3 regions of the Agrobacterium sp. rho-13.3 genome follow, and region 1 is predicted to be linked to each of the others. Evidence: predicted binding sites of a transcription regulator. Region 1 holds the regulator's gene; each other region holds the start of a gene.
The links. Region 1 encodes PhoB, which activates phosphate uptake and scavenging genes when phosphate is short. Its sites were predicted from a motif close to TGTCATNNANCTGTCAT; they were not measured.
Positions count from the first base shown of each region.

Region 2: the regulator PhoB is predicted to act here: its motif matches at 1,127-1,143, upstream of RMR16_RS19785 (HAD-IIA family hydrolase).
Region 3: the regulator PhoB is predicted to act here: its motif matches at 1,128-1,144, upstream of RMR16_RS12520 (DUF2794 domain-containing protein).

Region 1 covers NZ_CP192774.1:112,863-115,065, forward strand. The annotation lists gene pstB (phosphate ABC transporter ATP-binding protein PstB) at 1-47, shown strand, start outside; gene phoU (phosphate signaling complex protein PhoU) at 133-849, shown strand; gene phoB (phosphate regulon transcriptional regulator PhoB) at 882-1,565, shown strand; gene RMR16_RS00560 (cold-shock protein) at 1,924-2,133, shown strand.
Region 2 covers NZ_CP192775.1:1,068,901-1,071,103, reverse strand. The annotation lists gene RMR16_RS19795 (ABC transporter permease) at 1-210, opposite strand, end outside; gene RMR16_RS19790 (metallophosphoesterase family protein) at 203-1,066, opposite strand; gene RMR16_RS19785 (HAD-IIA family hydrolase) at 1,218-1,946, shown strand; gene RMR16_RS19780 (MurR/RpiR family transcriptional regulator) at 1,958-2,203, shown strand, end outside.
Region 3 covers NZ_CP192774.1:2,560,517-2,562,719, forward strand. The annotation lists gene RMR16_RS12515 (Bax inhibitor-1/YccA family protein) at 1-642, shown strand, start outside; gene RMR16_RS12520 (DUF2794 domain-containing protein) at 712-1,104, opposite strand; gene RMR16_RS12525 (DUF1223 domain-containing protein) at 1,397-2,161, opposite strand.

The DNA.
Region 1 (2,203 bases):
CGGATGACCAGCGCACACAGGACTACATCATGGGTCGCTTCGGCTGATCCAGCCATTGCTGTGAGGAAATCGCGCTGCCGCTTGAGCCTGATAGGGCTTGTGGAGCGCGCCACGAAACTGGAGAATTCGAACATGCCGACACATTCGCATATTATGTCCGCTTACGATGAAGAGCTGAAGTTCCTCAGCCGCCGCATTGCCGAAATGGGCGGTCTGGCTGAGCAGATGTGTGCCGATGCGGTGCGCGCGCTCGTCAATTCGGATATGGCGCTGGCCCAGAAGGTCATCTCGGATGATGCCATCCTCGATCACGCAGAACGCGAGATCGGCGATAAGGCCATCGTCACCATCGCCAAACGCCAGCCTATGGCGTCCGACCTGCGCGATATCATCGGTTCACTGCGCATCGCAGCCGATCTGGAGCGCGTTGGCGATCTGGGCAAGAACACGGCCAAGCGCGTGATCGCAGTGTCTGGAACCGGTGTGCCGCGCAAGCTGGCCCGCGGTCTGGAGCATCTGTCCGAACTGGCGCTGGTGCAGCTAAAAGAAGTGCTGGACGTCTATTCCACGCGCTCCGCAGAAAAGGCGCAGGCCATCCGCGAGCGCGACGAGGAAATCGACGCCATGTACACCTCGCTGTTCCGCGAGCTGTTGACCTACATGATGGAAGATCCGCGCAACATCACCACCTGCACACACCTCTTGTTCTGCGCCAAGAACATCGAGCGCGTCGGTGACCATGCCACCAACATCGCGGAAACCATCTATTATATGGCCACCGGCAGCCAGCCTGAGGGTGAGCGTCCGAAGGACGATAGTTCCAACACACTCGGCGCAGTCACCGAGTAAGCCACAGATAAGACTGGCGGAGTTTCATGCCCATGGTGCCGAAAATCGCAGTTGTTGAAGATGAAGAGGCTTTGAGCGTTCTTCTTCGCTACAATCTGGAATCCGAAGGTTACGACGTCGACACCATTCCGCGTGGTGACGAAGCGGAAATCCGCTTGCAGGAACGCACGCCGGACCTGCTGATCCTCGACTGGATGTTGCCCGGCGTTTCCGGCATCGAACTCTGCCGTCGCTTGCGGATGCGTCCAGAGACCGAACGCCTGCCGATCATCATGTTGACGGCACGCGGTGAGGAAAGCGAACGTGTTCGTGGCCTGGCAACGGGTGCGGATGACTATGTGGTCAAGCCGTTCTCCACGCCGGAGCTGATGGCGCGTGTGAAAGCCATGTTGCGCCGCGCCCGCCCGGAAGTGCTGTCTTCCGTGCTGAAATGTGGCGATATCGAACTGGATCGGGAAACCCACCGTGTTCACCGCAAGACCCGCGAAGTGCGCCTTGGGCCAACCGAGTTCCGCCTGCTGGAATTCCTGATGGCATCTCCCGGTCGTGTTTATTCGCGCTCCCAACTTCTCGATGGTGTCTGGGGTCACGATATCTATGTGGATGAACGCACCGTCGACGTCCATGTCGGGCGCCTGCGCAAAGCGCTCAACTTCTCCAATATGCAGGATGTGATCCGCACCGTGCGCGGCGCGGGATATTCCATGGAAGCGTGATAGCCAACAAGAGGCCACGTGATCATTAGCCTCCCCACCGTCGGGGAGGTGCCGGTAGGGCAAAGGGCGACGGATATTTCAGCGTCCGTATTCGCCGGGATTTACTTGCCCACAGCGCTGAATAAAGCCTTTTCAACCCGCGCTTGTTGACCCTGATATTTCATCAGCAAAAGATTAAATTTGACAATCAATCGCTAAAGCTATATCACTGCGATATCGATATTTTGCTTGCTGAGCTTTGGTTGCCGCGCGATTAGCACCGCGTTTTGAACTAACCCTTCCTTTCAAAAAAATCGCTATACTCGCACACAGGGCGTCAGTTCTGTGATCTATAACTTATGCTTTGAAAGGGTTCATTATGACCACAGGCACAGTAAAATGGTTTAACTCCACTAAGGGCTTCGGCTTCATTCAGCCTGACAACGGCGGCACAGACGCATTCGTACACATCTCCGCTGTAGAGCGTGCAGGTATGCGCGAAATCGTTGAAGGCCAGAAGCTGAGCTACGACCTTGAGCGCGACAACAAGTCGGGCAAAATGTCTGCTTGCAACCTTCAGGCTGCATAATTCGGAATCTGCTTTCCCTTGACCACGGATGTACTGGCACTGTTGAAAGCGTGAAACCAATCGAGGTCAG
Region 2 (2,203 bases), on a different replicon from region 1:
TCCGCCGACGAAGCGGAAAAACTGCACCCAGAGCGGTTGATCCAGCCCAAACTGCTGGACCATTGCGGCGTTCGTCTGCGCATCAGTGCCGGGAGGTAACAAATAATCCATGGCGTTACCGGAAAGGCGCGTCGCAAAAAACACCGCCGTTATGACAAAGCAGAGCGTTGCAAGTGCGCCGAGAATCCGGCGGGCCAGAAAATCAAGCACGTTGGCGCTCCATCTCGACGACACGGTCTGCAAACGGCTGCATCGGCGTGACCCAAGGGCAATCACCAGACTTGCGGAATGGCAGACGGACGTGGAACGGATCATTGCCATGCACGTCTATCGTGAATTGATTGCCGGTAACTTCGAGATCGGCATAGGCCGCAGCCGTCAACGGCATGGTGGTGAAGCGTTCACTGAGTGATTGGATGGTAACATGCTGAACGTTGCCGACATTGGTGACGGTATTCCAGTGCACATGGCCCGAGAGCCAGAGCGCAGCCTTTCCGGTTGCCTCCACAGCAGCACGCACGATGTCATGGTCTGGATACGTCGAATATTGCGCATTACGTTGGAAATAATAGTTGCCGATCTGAGAATGGCCCGACAGTGGCACATGCGTGGCAATGATCGCCGGGCGCTCGTCGGCGTTCAATGCCTCCACCAGCCAGTCAAGATGCGTTGACGCCTTGTTGAAACCGGTACCCATGCTGATCTTGACGTCCGGCTGCCAGCCGATCAGGCGCACATCGCCCAGATCCGTCACGCTGCTCGCCATCGATTGTTCAAATATCGCTTCATTGTCGGCAACGCTCAAGTTAGCGACATCGTGATTGCCAAGCACATGCACCCGTTTACCAGGAAATGTCTTGAAGATTTCGGCCACTTCAGAGGCCACACGATAATCGTCAGCATGGGTCGTATCAGAGATATGGTCGCCCAGATCCAGCACCAGATCGACATTTTCCGCGGTCGCCTTGTCGATGAATTGCTGTAGCACCGGCAAACCATTCCAACCTGCTTCTTTGGTGTGGGACTGAGGCCCGTGATGGATATCGGTGATGATGGCGATCTTCATGACTTGCTCCTGATTTCAAGGCTTCTGGCCCGTCTTGACCAGCAGAATTAAACCCGTTGCGTGACACTATTATGAATTATTCTCAATTTTATTTGTTATTGACATTGAGCTATTCTCAATTCACATCAGGCATAGAAAACGAGGAATTGATGTGTCTGAATTTGCTTTTGACGCCGGTGGGTATCTAATCGATCTTGATGGCACACTCATCAGCGGGCGAATGGTTCTACCGGATGCCCGCTGGCTGCTGAAACAGGTGGACGGCCGCTATATGGTCGTATCCAATAATGCCGAGCATACCCCGGACCAACTGTCGCGCATGCTCAAAAGCCTAGGTCTACCAATCGCTAGCGGCCAAATCTTACTGGCGGGAGCCACCGCCATTGATTGCATAGCGCGAGACTATCCCGGCTCATCCGTCTTGCTTTTAGGGAGCGCTGCACTGCGCAATCATGCCCGGCGCAGGGGACTTCGGTTGCATCAGGAGCGGCCCGAGATTGTACTCGTGACGCGCGACCGCAATTTCTCCTATGCCAAGCTCGCAACTACCGCAGAGGCCCTTTGCGATGGCGCTCACCTGTTTGTGGCCGCCCCCGACCTCAATCATCCTGGCCCGAGTGGAAAGCCGGTGCCAGAGACGGGCGCACTGGCTGCCGCCATCCTTGCCTGCGCTGGCCCGCGCAATTACACAGTCATCGGCAAGCCGGAACGGGTGCTCTTCGACATGGCGTGCGACAGGCTGGGTGTGACATCTGTTGATGCGGTGATGATTGGCGACAATCCGCAAACGGACGGCCTCGGCGCAAGTCGGGTCGGCATGCGGTTCTGGCAAGTGGACAACGGGTTGTTGCGGCAGCCCGCGCATCAGGCAGCGGAATAACGGGAAAGACCATGGCATCGGATCGAGACAAAACAGCCAATAGTCAGGATTTTGCTGGCGTCGTTGATCGCATTCGCGCGGTGCGCAAGGATCTCGCCCCAACGGCAAGTCGTATTGCAGATTTCATCACGTTGAATGCAGCGGAAGTCGTGCATATGTCGGTGACGGAAGTGGCGGAACGGACTGAAGCCAGCGAAGGCAGCGTGATCGGCTTTTGCCAGACGATTGGCGCACGCGGCTTTCAGCAGGTGAAAATT
Region 3 (2,203 bases), 640 kb from region 1:
GCTTTCGGCATGGCGTCCCTCGCGACGACAAACGACCCGTCTCTCGCTGTCGCGACTCTCCCGAATGGCACGATGCTAACCTCGCTTGGAGCGCTGGTTTATGGCTCTCCATTGCGTTGGGTCGTTATGCTCGCTCCTATCGGTCTGGTGCTCCTGCTGAGCTTCCGCATTCAGAAGATGAGCCTTCCCGCTGCACAGGCAACCTTCTGGGGTTATGCCGCGCTGATGGGTCTGTCCCTGTCGTCGATCTTCCTGGTTTACACAGGCCAGAGCATCGTCCAGACATTCTTCATCACGGCTGCTTCGTTCGGCGCGCTGTCGCTTTACGGCTATACCACGAAGAAGGATTTGTCCGGTCTCGGCTCGTTCCTGATCATGGGTCTGTTCGGCCTCATCATCGCGTCGATCGTCAACATCTTCTTGCAGTCGTCGGCCATGGGCTTTGCGATCTCCGCCATCGGCGTGTTGATCTTTGCTGGTCTTACCGCCTATGACACGCAGAAGATCAAGGAAATGTATTTCGATGGTGACGACGTTGTCGCGGCTGGCCGCAAGGCCATCATGGGTGCCCTGACGCTCTACCTCGACTTCATCAACCTCTTCACGTTCCTTCTTCAGTTCCTGGGCAACCGGAACAACTAAGAAGATCGAAATAGAATAGGAAAAGGCGGCTCTCGGGCCGCCTTTCTTGTTGCCTTGTAATCGCGCCGATCACTCGATCAGTTTCAGAACCTTGTCGAACACCTTCAAAACCTGCGGCAACTCATGACCGCGTTTCAGAATACGCCCGTCGGTATTCACCACGCTGAACGCGCCCTGTTTCGCTGCCAGCTTTGGATCTTTCTCAATGCGAAACAGCGGCATTTCGCCAGACCGTTTGAACACCGAAAAAACCGCCTTGTCTTTCAGGTGATCGATGGCGTAGTCGCGCCACTCGCCCTCGCCCACCATGCGCCCGTAAATGCGCAAAATGGCATCCAGCTCGCGGCGATGAAAGGTGATCGGCAGAACGTCCTTGCTCTGCTTGTATTCCCGAAGGTCGATGACGGATGAGCTATCTCTTTGAGATGAAGTTGCGCGCTGCAAATCCGGCTTATCAGTCATCAAGCAACCTCGCTCAACTGCAAATGACGGTTATGCGACAGTCTGACCTTGCAATGGAGAAATTGCAAGCCTCGTTGACGCATCCTGAAAAGCACGACGCGGTAATCATTTAGGCAAGCAGCACCGGTGCAATTGCCCTATTTCGGTCAAATCATGGCCCGAATTGAGTGGAATATTGCTATTGTCAATTGATGCCTCGGCACCAACATGACCCGGTCCGGTGCATTGACCCTTTACCCCCAGCCCCCAATGCCCGGATCGGATCTCCTGACCCACAGATGTGGGCAACTTATCAATCCGATGGTAGAAGCACGCTGGCGCCGATAATGGCGGCTGGATTGCCTTGGGCGTCCGTGGTCTGCAACAGAACCGCGCAGCCACCATTTTTCGCCTTGCTCATAACACTTGCAGGCAGCTTCACGGTCATCGATGATCCGTTCCACATTCCCACCGTCTGAACATCATAAACGCTGTGCCAGTAGGAAATTTTCTTGCCCTGGTTTTCACCCTTCTGCACGTCCACGATCTGCTCGCGTGTGAAATAGGCCACCACGACATCCGCCTTGCCTTGACCGGCACCGATATCGATCTCGATTTCGTCACTCAGGCGCTGCGCCTTCACAGGCACATTCAGGCCCTCGCCCGCATTCTTGAAACTATCGAGCTTTTTGTAGATCGCCTGTATATCCGCGCCCTTGACGTGGTCGCGACCGTTGACAACGGCTTGTGGGGTGTAGACGTTGTTGCGCCCTAGAGCGCGCGCATATCCATATTGCCGCTCGGTATTTTCCTTGGATGCCAGCGAATCCGCCCAGCCCAGATAATTCCAGTAATCGACGTGATAGGACAAGCCGACAACATCGCCCTTCTGAATGAGTTTGCGCAAAGTCTCGTCAGCAGGCGGGCAGGATGCGCAGCCTTGCGATGTAAAAAGCTCCACAACGCCCTTCAACTGTTCTTGCGCATAGGCTGACGACCCGGCAAATGCACCAAGCAAGCATAGGGAAAGACCAAATTTCAAAGGGCCATATCTGAGAGGCCCATATTTCAACGGCATTGCGAAAACCTTTGTCTGGACGCTTATCCAGACCATTGATGC